3 regions of the Mesorhizobium sp. BR1-1-2 genome follow, and region 3 is predicted to be linked to each of the others. Evidence: predicted binding sites of a transcription regulator. Region 3 holds the regulator's gene; each other region holds the start of a gene.
The links. Region 3 encodes HrcA, which represses chaperone genes, less so after heat shock. Its sites were predicted from a motif close to GTTAGCACTCNCNNNNNGNGAGTGCTAAC; they were not measured.
Positions count from the first base shown of each region.

Region 1: the regulator HrcA is predicted to act here: its motif matches at 1,492-1,520, upstream of groES (co-chaperone GroES).
Region 2: the regulator HrcA is predicted to act here: its motif matches at 2,614-2,642, upstream of groES (co-chaperone GroES).

Region 1 covers NZ_JAIUID010000007.1:33,349-37,512, forward strand. The annotation lists gene LB551_RS17770 (hypothetical protein) at 1-140, opposite strand, end outside; gene LB551_RS17775 (hypothetical protein) at 109-360, opposite strand; gene LB551_RS17780 (hypothetical protein) at 386-529, opposite strand; gene LB551_RS17785 (hypothetical protein) at 504-821, opposite strand; gene LB551_RS17790 (hypothetical protein) at 803-1,081, opposite strand; gene groES (co-chaperone GroES) at 1,573-1,887, shown strand; gene groL (chaperonin GroEL) at 1,947-3,581, shown strand.
Region 2 covers NZ_JAIUID010000002.1:506,875-511,038, forward strand. The annotation lists gene LB551_RS05805 (D-arabinono-1,4-lactone oxidase) at 1-388, opposite strand, end outside; gene LB551_RS05810 (MFS transporter) at 401-1,582, opposite strand; gene LB551_RS05815 (TetR/AcrR family transcriptional regulator) at 1,709-2,335, shown strand; gene groES (co-chaperone GroES) at 2,732-3,028, shown strand; gene groL (chaperonin GroEL) at 3,098-4,164, shown strand, end outside.
Region 3 covers NZ_JAIUID010000003.1:359,372-363,535, reverse strand. The annotation lists gene LB551_RS08285 (PQQ-dependent sugar dehydrogenase) at 1-367, opposite strand, end outside; gene LB551_RS08280 (hypothetical protein) at 484-678, opposite strand; gene hrcA (heat-inducible transcriptional repressor HrcA) at 716-1,813, opposite strand; gene rph (ribonuclease PH) at 2,043-2,759, shown strand; gene LB551_RS08265 (VOC family protein) at 2,943-3,353, shown strand; gene rdgB (RdgB/HAM1 family non-canonical purine NTP pyrophosphatase) at 3,353-4,015, shown strand; gene hemW (radical SAM family heme chaperone HemW) at 4,012-4,164, shown strand, end outside.

The DNA.
Region 1 (4,164 bases), on a different contig from region 3:
TCGACGCGGCGGCCATATTGACGGTCCGCGAAGTCGCGTCCCGATGTCCCACCCTCATTTTCCCAGACGGCAAGCCCGGCGGCGTTGCGCTGCCGATCGGTTTCGTTGCTACGGGCGCTCATGGCGTTGGCCGGCCTCATTGATCGCTTCCGTCGCCAGAACGCCGGAATAGATCGTTGCGCCCTTCGCGTCGGCGATCGTCATGGCGTCCGGCCGCTGCGGCATGTTCAGGGTTTTGGCCAAAAGCCTGGCGATCTCGATCGCATGGTTGAGGTTGGCCGCTTGCGCCGTCTCGCGCCCGATCACGGCATGCGCATCGTCCGAGGTTCGGGTGCGATAGAATTCGATCACGATCTTCATCGTCATCCGTGCCCGTGTCGCGACGTCAGTTCTTGCCCTTGCCGCGCCGGGCATTGATATCGGCGGCAAGTCTGGTCTGGGCGCCGAATACGCTTTCAGGGTTGGGCGGGACTTTCTCCTGCTTCGGCTTCCTGATCTCCCGGCTAGAGCGTTTCTGTCCCTTTGACATGTTCGAAGATCCTTTCGATGAGCGCTATGCTGTCACCGGGCGAAGTGTCGACCGGTTCGAGACTGTCCTGCGTCGCCACCCGTTCATGAAGTTCGACGTCGCTGCGGATGCGGTACTGCGGCGAATTTCCGCTCGGCGGGAGCGTTGCCGTGACGCGGTAGATTTCCGCGGCCTTTGGAAACGTGCCGATGCCGCTCTTCAGCCGGACAGCCTGTCCGACGGCGAAGAGATGCGTTACGGCTTCGCGGCGGACCGGGCGTGCGTTGCGTTGCATCAGGGTTGTGGTTCGCATGATTGTCTCTCGTCCAGCTCCAGCGAGGCTTGAAGCAATGCCGGTTCGATCGGCACCATCTGCTGCGTGGCACCGCTCGCGGTGATCGCCGGCAGGTGAATGAAGGTGGCCACGCGGCGCCATGCGATCTGGGAAGTCCCTTCGAGGGCCTCCTCGTCATGGTCGACCCGATACTCTCCGGGCGGTTGCGGTTGATCAAAGCCGGGCAGCGAAAACGCCGACTTGAAGCGAACGACTGTATTTGTGGTGCGGCTGGTCATGATTGCGGCTTTCCGCGGAAACGGGCGGCTGCGCCTTTCCGTATCATTCCCACTCGAACCGCCGGGACGATGCCCGACGCTGCCGGTACATCCGTGGTCAGCGTCGGTTTCATTCCAGGGTCCGAACGGAACGAAATGTGCGCCGGACCGGCGCATGCACTCGTTTTCGAGAATTCGGTGGTGAATGGCGGGGCTCTGAAACAAAGCCAACTCAACCAAATCAACGAGTTTTATATATGCGCCTCAATTGAGTTCCAAACAAGGGTCGCGACGCCTTTTATTTCTCCTTTGAAATAACAAATACGCATCCGCGAAATTCAAGCTCACAGAAAGTTTTCCTCCCATCCGAACGAATTTCTGCGCGTCTCGAATTATATCATTGGATTTCTTGGCCGTTGGCGAGAAATAGTTCTGGCACTCCTATCTATCGAGTGCCAAACCGCCTATATAAATGCTGCGGCCGCCTATGCCGGCCCCAGAAAGAAGTTCTCATGAAATTTCGGCCACTCTACGACCGCGTCGTCATCCGGCGCGCCGAAGGCGATATCAAATCCAAGGGCGGCATCATCATTCCCGACAATGCCAAGGAAAAGCCGCAGGAAGGCGAAGTGATCGCGGTTGGTCCCGGCGCCCGCGACGAAAACGGCGCGCTTGTTCCGCTCGACGTCAAGGCCGGCGACTTGATCCTGTTCGGCAAATGGTCGGGCACGGAGGTCAAGATCGACGGCGAGGACCTCCTGATCATGAAGGAAGCCGACATTATGGGCGTCATCGAAGAGAGCGCCGAAGCCAAGAAGGCCGCCTGACTGAAGCACCGCGCCTCTGCGCGGTGACTGCTCACCCCAAATGCGAACTGGATAAAATCATGTCTGCCAAGGAAATCAAATTCTCCACCGATGCGCGCGACCGCATGCTGCGCGGCGTCGAGATCCTCACCAATGCGGTGAAGGTCACGCTCGGCCCCAAGGGTCGCAACGTCATCATCGACAAGGCCTATGGCGCGCCGCGCATCACCAAGGACGGCGTCACCGTCGCCAAGGAAATCGAGCTTGCCGACAAGTTCGAGAACATGGGCGCGCAGATGGTGCGCGAAGTGGCCTCGAAGACCAATGACCTCGCCGGCGACGGCACCACCACCGCGACGGTGCTGGCCGCCTCGATCCTGCGCGAAGGCGCCAAGCTGGTGGCCGCCGGCATGAACCCGATGGACCTCAAGCGCGGCATCGACCAGGCCGTCGCGGCCGTCGTCGTGGAAATCAAGGCGAAGGCCAAGAAGGTCAAGTCGTCGGCCGAGATCGCGCAGGTCGGCACAATCGCCGCCAATGGCGATGCCAGCGTCGGTGAGATGATTGCCAAGGCGATGGAGAAGGTCGGCAATGACGGCGTCATCACCGTCGAGGAAGCCAAGACCGCTGACACCGAGCTCGACGTCGTCGAGGGCATGCAGTTCGACCGCGGCTATCTCTCGCCCTATTTCGTCACCAATGCCGACAAGATGCGCGCGGAGCTGGAAGAGCCCTATATTCTCATCCACGAGAAGAAACTCGGCAATCTGCAGGCGATGCTGCCGATCCTCGAAGCGGTGGTGCAGAGCGGCAGGCCGCTGCTGATCATCTCCGAGGACGTCGAAGGCGAGGCTCTGGCGACGCTGGTGGTCAACAAGCTGCGCGGCGGCCTCAAGGTCGCGGCCGTCAAGGCGCCGGGCTTCGGCGACCGCCGCAAGGCGATGCTGGAAGATATCGCGGTGCTCGCATCCGGCCAGATGATCTCCGAGGATCTCGGCATCAAGCTGGAGAACGTCACCATCGAGATGCTCGGCCGCGCCAAGCGGGTGCTGATCGAAAAGGACACCACCACGATCATCGACGGCGCCGGCACCAAGGCGACCATCCAGGCGCGCGTCGCCCAGATCAAGAACCAGATCGAGGAGACAACCTCCGACTATGACAAGGAGAAGCTGCAGGAGCGGCTGGCCAAGCTCTCCGGCGGCGTCGCGGTCATCCGCGTCGGCGGCGCCACCGAGTCGGAAGTCAAGGAAAAGAAGGACCGCATCGATGATGCGCTGAACGCCACGCGCGCGGCGGTGGAGGAAGGCATCGTGCCAGGCGGCGGCGTGGCCCTGCTGCGCGCCAGGACGGCGCTTGCCGGCCTGAACGGCGCCAACGCCGATGTCACCGCCGGCATCTCGATCGTGCTCAGGGCGCTCGAAGCGCCGCTCCGCCAGATCGCCGAGAATTCCGGCGTCGAGGGCTCCATCGTCGTCGGCAAGCTCGCCGACAGCAAGGACCACAATCAGGGTTTCGATGCCCAGAACGAGGCGTATGTCGACATGATCAGGGCGGGCATCGTCGATCCGGCGAAAGTGGTGCGCACCGCGCTACAGGATGCCGGCTCGATCGCCGCGCTTTTGATCACCGCCGAAGCGATGATCTCCGACATTCCGGCCAAGGATGCCGCGCCTGCGGGCGGCGGCGGCGGCATGGGCGGGATGGGGTACTGAGATACTGGGTTCAGGAGAACCCGTGCGTGAACCGACACTGCCTCGGGCATGCGGCAGGTTTGGGTCAAGCCTGCCGCGGTGTGGTGACGCCCGCCAGGGCCGGCGGCATGACGAACGTGGCGGGCATGCGCGGGCTCTCCTCACGGCGGCCTGTTTCTGAAGCTGGGCATTCTGCGGACTTGAACCGATCGACATCGTCGGTAGCGGGCGAATAACGAAAAAGCATGCGGGATATGGCAGACCGCTATGCCTCGCATGAACCACCCGGACAGTTGGCCCGTCTTCGACGTCTTCACCGGCCAGCCCGTCGAGTCCAACAATAGGTCATGGTCGGCATCATGCGGCGATGCCGACAAGATGGCCGATCGGCTGAACAGCCAAGACACCAAGGCGGGGAGAGGGCGGCGTGACTTGTGCCGATGCACCAACGGATAAATCTGCCGGAATGATTCGCTATCCACCTGTCGGGGGCGTACAGTCCGTTGTCGCCGGCCACAGAACAATGGGCGCCGGCGCTTGAGAGCGTCCATCGTACTCCCGCCCCCTCGATGGGAGCCGCGCTATGGACAACGATCAATCGGCC
Region 2 (4,164 bases), on a different contig from region 3:
CCAGCGTCAGCCCGGAACCATGGGTGGCGGTGCCCAGCGCGCCGCCGATCGCCTGGCGGTCAATGTCGCCCATATTGGGCAGGCCCTGGCCGATGCCTTGCAGCATGTGCATCAGCGGACCAAGCCGCGTCCCTGCCCGCACCCGCGCGTGATGGCTTTGCACATCGTGGGAGACCAGCCCCTCGATCTTCTCCAGGGAAACGATCGAGCCTTGCGATGCCACCAGCGGCGTGAAGGAGTGGCCAGCACCCGCCACGCGCAGAGGTCCGGGTGCCGTGCGCACCAGGTAGGCAAGCTCACCGGCGTCGGCGGGGGCGGCGACCAGCTTCGGCTCGGCGCGCACGAAGCCCGACCAGTTGCTCCAGTTTTGCGCGGTGATCGTCGACATCTGGCCGTCCCGTCACGCGCGCCGACGGCGCTTAATGGTCACGAACAGGCCAAGCAGCGCCACGCTGGCAAAGGCGCTTGCAGCGGCGAATTCGGGCACCGGCCGGAAATCCTTGCCGTCGATCAGCAACGACGCCGCGATCGGGCCTATCGCCAGGCCGAGGAGTTGTGCCGCCGGCACCAGCAGCACGGCCGTGCGCGTCTCGTCGGCGGTGATCGCCAGGCGGATCTGGTAGGGCACGATGAACAACAGGATGAAGCCCATGACCAAGGCGGCGATCCAGAATGTCGTCAGGCCAGGTGCGCTGGCAAGAACAAGGGAGGAGACCAGCGCGACGGCACCGATGGCCGTAATGGCAATCCGGTAATCGATGCGCGCCTCGAACACGGTTGCCGTCATCGCGCCCAGGACCTGCGTCGCCAGGCTGGCCGAGACGATCAGGCCGACCGTCCAGCTATCAATCCCATACTGCGCACCGAGCGGCTCCAGGAAGGCCCAGATCGCGCCGAAGAACATGAAGTAGCAGAAGACCGACAATAGCGCGGTGATCGACGGAACCGTCAGCACATTGGCCAGGTTCTCTTCTTTCGGCAGGTCGGCGTAGTCACCGGGTACGGTGAAAGCGGCCGCCAGCGAAACGACGCAGACGACGGCAAGCACGATGAAGCCGCCGGGCGACCCGGCGGCGGGGATGACATAGAGCGCCAAAAGCAGAGCGAGCGCGCATTGCGCCAGCGTCTGCAGCGTCACGAAATAGCCGCCGATGCGCTCGGCCCGGCGCGAACGGGCGATCAGTTCGGTGGCGATCGCGACTAGGCCGCCCTCAGCCAGCCCGGCGATGGCGCGGGCGGTGATCAGCGCATTGGCGCTTGCGGCATGGGCGGTCCATACATTCGCCAGGGCCAGCAGGATCAAAAGGACGGCGCTTTTCCAGCGCATGTTGCGCGCGGAAAGCAGCATCGCCACCACGGCTGAACCGATGGCGATCGCGATCATCTCCGCCGTGGCGACCAGCGCCAGCTCATCGCCGCTGACATGGCCCTCGGTGTAGAGCGCGCCAAGCAGCACGGGCTGAAGCCCGAGGATCAGCAGCCCGACCGAGCCGATCCATAATGCGGAGCCGAGCTCGACGCCGGTCGGATTGCCGACCAGCCAATCGCCATTTTCCGCTTGTGCGGCTTGTGTCGCAGTCACGAGGCGCCTCCCAACGTCCTTGCAGCGCGATAAAAAAACTGACAACTTGTCAGCATTACGAAACTGATACTTGATCATGTTTCTTGTCAACCGGGAATGTTGAAGCTCTCGCGAGAGATTGGGCGCATGGCGGAAGCAAGGCGGACGGGGACGGAGCCGAGGCGCAGGCCAAAGCAGGAGCGGAGCCGCGAACGCATCGACGCGATCCTTTCGACGACCATGCGGCTGATCGGCGAAAAAGGCATCGACGCCGTGACGATGAAGGAGGTGGGCGCTCTGGCGGGTGGACCGATCGCCACCGTCTACCATTATTTTCCCAACAAATCGGCGATCCTGGCGATGCTCTATGAGCGCTTCTCGGAGGAAAGCCGAGCACGCTTCGGTGCGATCATCACAGAAATAAGCGGGCTTGAGGACGTAACGACTGCCGCGGACCGCATGCTCGAGGACTATTACCGGCGCGTGGCCGACGACCCCGCCATCCAGGATCTGCAGAACGCGATCCAGGCCGACAAGGCGCTGCAGAATCTCGACATCGCAGAGACAAGGCACCAGGCCAAGATGTTCTGCGACCACGTCGCTCCGATGCTGCGGCCCGACCGGCGCGAAGACTTCGCGCGCGTGGTGTTCCTGATCTTCCAGCTTGCCGGCGGGGTCGTGCGGCTGGCACTGACGCAGGACGAGAAGGAGGGTCGCCGCACGATCGACGACTACAGGTCCATCATCCATACGCAGCTGAGATTGTTTCTATAGTTTTCCGGCGGCGGCTTTCGCGCCCCACTCTCCCGTGACGTCGACACGTCTTGCGTATCGAAGTGTCGGGCGGCATGGATCTCTGACCGGCAGCGGCAGAGCCCCCCTTCGCGCCGTGTTCTGCCGTCGATTGCCGGCAGAACCGGCGCATTTTGCATGAGAGGCCAGCGGCAACCGGCGCGTTCTGCGAGGAGGCTCTGACGGAAAACAAATTTCGCGCCGCTGTCCGATCGCACGCGCCTTGACTCTCGCCGGCCAGCAGCCTATTTCACCGCCACGTTAGCACTCGCCCTTGGTGAGTGCTAACCACAGGCCCGGCTCCGCCGGGCTTTGTAGATTGTCCGGCTTCGCCGGACGGAGGAACTGTTTCTCACCGTTCTCATCGAGGAAGAAAACATGGCAAAGTCGAAGTTCCGCCCGCTTCATGACCGCGTGGTCGTACGCCGGGTCGAATCCGAATCCAAGACCGCCGGCGGGATCATCATCCCGGACACGGCGAAGGAAAAGCCGCAGGAAGGCGAGATCATCGCCGTCGGCTCCGGCGCCCGCGACGAAGCTGGCAAGCTCGTGCCCCTGGACGTCAAGGCTGGCGACCGCATCCTGTTCGGCAAGTGGTCGGGCACCGAAGTCAAGCTCAATGGCGAAGACCTTCTGATCATGAAGGAATCCGACATCATGGGCATCATCGGCTGAATATCGGCCTTTCCGTCACCTGAATCTTGAATCTTCGGGCTCAATCCGAGCCCCTGCCAGGAGTTGAACATGGCTGCCAAAGACGTAAAATTCTCCCGCGACGCCCGTGAGCGCATGCTGCGCGGCGTCAACATCCTCGCCGACGCGGTGAAGGTCACGCTCGGCCCCAAGGGCCGCAACGTCGTCATCGACAAGTCGTTCGGCGCACCGCGCATCACCAAGGACGGCGTCACCGTCGCCAAGGAAATCGAGCTTGAGGACAAGTTCGAGAACATGGGCGCGCAGATGGTCCGCGAAGTCGCTTCGAAGACCAACGACATCGCCGGCGACGGCACCACGACCGCGACCGTTCTGGCGCAGTCGATCGTCCAGGAAGGCCACAAGGCGGTTGCCGCCGGCATGAACCCGATGGACCTGAAGCGCGGCATCGACCTGGCCGTGACCGAAGTGGTCGCAGCTCTCGGCAAGGCCGCCAAGAAGATCAAGACCTCCGAGGAAGTTGCCCAGGTCGGCACGATCTCGGCCAATGGCGACGAGTCGGTCGGCAAGATGATCGCGGAAGCGATGCAGAAGGTCGGCAACGAAGGCGTCATCACCGTCGAGGAAGCCAAGACCGCCGAGACCGAACTCGAGGTCGTCGAAGGCATGCAGTTCGACCGCGGCTATCTCTCGCCCTACTTCGTCACCAACCCCGATAAGATGGTTGCCGATCTCGAGGACGCCTACATCCTGCTCCACGAGAAGAAGCTCTCCAACCTGCAGGCCATGCTGCCGGTCCTGGAAGCGGTCGTGCAGACCTCCAAGCCGCTGCTCATCATCTCCGAAGACGTCGAAGGCGAGGCCCTGGCCACGCTGGTCGTCAACAAGCTGCGTGGCGGCCTGAAGATCGCCGCCGTCAAGGCTCCGGGCTTCGGTGACCGCCGCAAGGCCATGCTGGAAGACATCGCCATCCTGACCGGTGGCCAGGTCATCTCCGAAGACCTCGGCATCAAGCTTGAGAATGTCGGCCTCAACATGCTCGGCCGCGCCAAGAAGGTGTCGATCTCGAAGGAGAACACCACCATCGTCGACGGCGCCGGCAAGAAGGCCGAGATCCAGGGCCGCGTTGCCCAGATCAAGCAGCAGATCGAGGAGAC
Region 3 (4,164 bases):
CCAGACGGTAGACGCGGATCTGGTTGGCCTCGCTGTCGGCGACGAACAGGTCGCCATTGGGCGCGACGCGCACGACGCGCGGATTGTCGATGCCCGAAGCGATCAGTTCCGCCGAAAAACCCGCCGGCAGCCGCGGCTCGGCGCCTTGCGGCCTTTGCACCGGACCGGCGCTGTTCGAGGCGGATCTGGTGACATAGGGCCTGGGCTGGTCTTGCGGGCTGATCAGCCGGCGCACGCCCGGCTTGTCGGCCCGCCAGTCACCGAATGCGGCCGCGCCCTTGAGCACCGGCTCTGTCTGCTGGGCCAATGCCGTCGCGGCGAAAAGCAATGCTGCAGGGATCGCCACGGCGCCGGCAAGTCTGATCATCCCAGTCTCCAGCTTCTCGCTTCGCTATGCATGTCGTTGTCCCAAGACCGAGGATCACATGCATCAAGGGAACGGGCGGGCTCGGCAGTCGTTCCGGACGACACGGGGAATTCGGGTCAGGTATCCGCGTCGAGATCGGCGTCGAGGTTCTTTTCCAGTTCGACGAGGTCGGCCGGCAGCGGCATGCCCATGGCGCGCATTTCGCGCAGCTTCTCGCGCAATTGCTCCTGCACTTCCCGCACATCCTCAGGCTGGTTGACCATCTCCTCCAGCAGCAGGCTGATCTGGGCCTTGAACGATTCCAGCGCCATCTTTTCTCTCCTCGGCCGTCTGGATCGATCCCAGCTCTCAGCGCAGCATGCGCGATATCAGCTGCGCCGTATAGTCGACCATCGGGACAATGCGGGCATAGTTGAGCCGGGTCGGGCCGATGACGCCGAGCGCGCCGACGACGCGGGCGTCCTTGTCGCGGTAGGGTGCCACGACCAGCGACGAGCCGGAGAGCGAGAAAAGCTTGTTTTCCGAGCCGATGAAGATGCGCACGCCCGGTCCGGCCTCGGCGAGGTCTAGCAGCTGGATCAGCCCGTCCTGCGTCTCCATGTCCTCGAACAAATGGCGCAAGAGTTCGATGTCGGCCTGGGCGGTGACGTTTTCGAGAAGATTGGCGCGACCGCGCACGATCAGGCGCGCCGGCAGGCCGCTTTCCGCGCCGGCCCACACCGCCAGCCCTTTCTCCACCAGGTCCTGCGACAGCGTGTCGAGCGCCGCCCTTGTCTCTTCCTTGATACGCGCGACCTCCGCCCGCGCCTCGGCCAGCGTACGGCCGCGAATATGGGCGTTGAGGAAATTCGAGGCCTCGTGCAATTGCGAGACGGTGATGCCGGCCGGCAGATCGATGACCCGGTTCTCGACGTCGCCGTTCTGCGACACCATCACGGTCAGCGCCTTGGTCGGCTCGAGCTGGATGAACTCGATGTGCTTGAGCGCCACCTCGTTCTTGGCGGCCAGCACCAGGCCGGCGCCGCGCGACATGCCAGACAGCATCTGGCTGGCCTCGGTCAGCATGTGTTCCAGCGTGGCGCCCGAGCCGGAGGCGCGCACCTGCGCCTCGATGCTGCGCCGCTCCTCGTCGGAGAGGTCGCCCAGTTCCATGAAGGCGTCGACGAAGAAGCGCAGGCCGGCCTGCGTCGGCAGGCGGCCGGCCGAGACGTGCGGCGCATAGATCAGGCCGAGATGTTCGAGGTCGCTCATCACGTTGCGGATGGTGGCCGGCGACAGCGAGGACGGCAGGATGCGCGACAGGCTGCGCGATCCCACGGGCTCGCCGTCCCTCAGATAGGAATCGACGATACGCCGGAAGATGTCGCGCGAACGCATATCGAGCGCCTGAAGTGCCGGCGCGGGAAGAGCGAGCGACTGCGAAGCGGGATCGACTGCCTTGGTCATTGCGGCCATAACCTCCGGTTCAAGGATATAGACTTCGCGGCGCCGCGCGCAACCCGGTGTCGCACTTGCGATCATCCCGGTGTCGCACTTGCGATCATCCGGTGTCGCGTTGCGCGATCACCCAGTGTCGCCGCGTTTGCGGTCGCCGGTCCATTTTCCTTTACGCCGTGCCCCGCATGCGTCTAAAAGCCGGCCAAGATTCAAAAAAGCTGACAAGAAAGCAGGCCGAATGCGCCCCTCCAAACGCCAGTTCGACGAAATGCGCGCCATCTCCTTCGAGCGCGGCGTCTCCAAACATGCCGAAGGCTCGTGCCTGGTGAAGTTCGGCGACACGCATGTGCTGTGCACGGCAAGCCTGGAGGAAAAGGTGCCGGGCTGGATGCGCAATTCCGGAAAAGGCTGGGTGACGGCCGAATACGGCATGCTGCCGCGCTCGACCGGCGAGCGCATGCGCCGCGAGGCCTCCGCCGGCAAGCAGGGCGGGCGCACGCTGGAGATCCAGCGGCTGATCGGCCGCTCGCTGCGCGCCGTGGTCGACCTGCAGGCGCTGGGCGAGCAGCAGATCACCGTCGACTGCGACGTCATCCAGGCCGATGGCGGCACCCGGACCGCCTCCATCACCGGCGGCTGGGTGGCGCTCTACGATTGCCTGCGCTGGATGGAAGCGCGGCAGATGGTGAGCGTCGGCAAGGTGCTGAAGGACCATGTCGCGGCGATTTCCTGCGGCATCCATGAAGGCCAGCCGGTCATCGACCTCGACTATCTCGAAGATTCCTCCGCCGGCACCGACGCCAATTTCGTCATGACAGGCAAGGGCGGCATCGTCGAGATCCAGGGCACGGCCGAGGGCGAACCCTTTTCGGAAGGGCAGTTCGCCGAGCTGATGGGCCTAGCCAAGAAAGGCATCCAGAGGCTGGTGAGTTTGCAGCAGATGGCGGTGGTTTGAATCCTGGATGCCGAGCGTGAGCGCCCCCCTCTGTCCTGCCGGACATCTCCCCCACGAGGGGGGAGATTGGCAGCTTTGGCGCTCCGTTCACTTCTACAACGAAAGTAATTGGCGAAAGCCGCGATGGCGGCTGATCTCCCCCCTTGTGGGGGAGATGCCCGGCAGGGCAGAGGGGGGCGCCTCGTGATACCCTCCGCCATTCTTGAATCAGCCCTCTACGTCACCGACCTAGCCGCCGCGGAAACCTTCTACACCGACATTCTCGGCCTCACTCCTCTCGGGAAGGTCGAGGGCCGCCATCTCTTCTTCCGTTGCGGAGCCGGCGTGCTGCTGATCTTCAACGCCGAGGCGACCAAGGTCCCGCCCGCGCCCGACGCGAGGCTGAAAGTCCCCCCGCACGGCACATCGGGCGAAGGCCATCTCTGCTTCGCGGCGACCGCCGATGAAATCAGCCGCTGGAGATCCCATCTGGAGGCGAAGGGCATCGCCATCGAAAGCGAATTCGAGTGGCCGCAAGGCGGCCGCTCGCTCTATATCCGCGATCCTTCCGGCAATTCGATCGAATTCGCCGAGCCGAGAATCTGGGGACTTTGATGCATTCACTCGACGGAAAAAAGATCGTCGTCGCCAGCCACAATGAAGGCAAGCTGCGCGAATTCGCCGATCTGATGGCGCCGTTCGGATTCGAGGCGAAATCGGCGAAGGACTATGGCTTGCCCGAACCCGACGAAACCGGCACCACCTTCGAGGAGAACGCCTATATCAAGGCGTTCGCCGCGGCCAAGGCGACGGGCCTGCCGGCGCTGTCGGATGATTCGGGCCTGTGCGTCGACGCGCTCGACGGCGCGCCCGGCGTCTACACCGCCAACTGGGCTGAAACGCCTGATGGCAGCAGGGATTTCGGCATCGCCATGCAGCGCACCGAAGTGGCGCTGCAGGAAGTCGGCGCGGCCACGCCCGCGCAGCGCACGGGACGCTTCGTCGCCGTCATCTGCCTCGCCTTTCCCGACGGCGAGGCAGAATATTACCGCGGCGAGGCCGAAGGCACGTTGGTCTGGCCGCCGCGCGGCGAGCTCGGATTCGGCTGTGACCCGGTGTTCCTGCCGGACGGCTTCGAAAAAACTTTCGGTGAGATGAGCGCCGAGGAGAAACATGGCTGGAAGCCCGGCCAGGCCACGGCGCTGTCGCACCGCGCCCGCGCCTTCCAGAAATTCGCCCAAGCTCGATTGGGTCTGGCCAGGTTAGGCTCGGCATGATCAGGCCCGGCGCCACCATGCCGCTCGACCGCAGCCCCGGTTTCGGCGTCTATGTGCATTGGCCGTTCTGCGCGGCCAAGTGCCCTTATTGCGACTTCAACAGCCATGTCCGCCACCAGCCGGTCGACCAGGAGCGCTTTGCCGCCGCC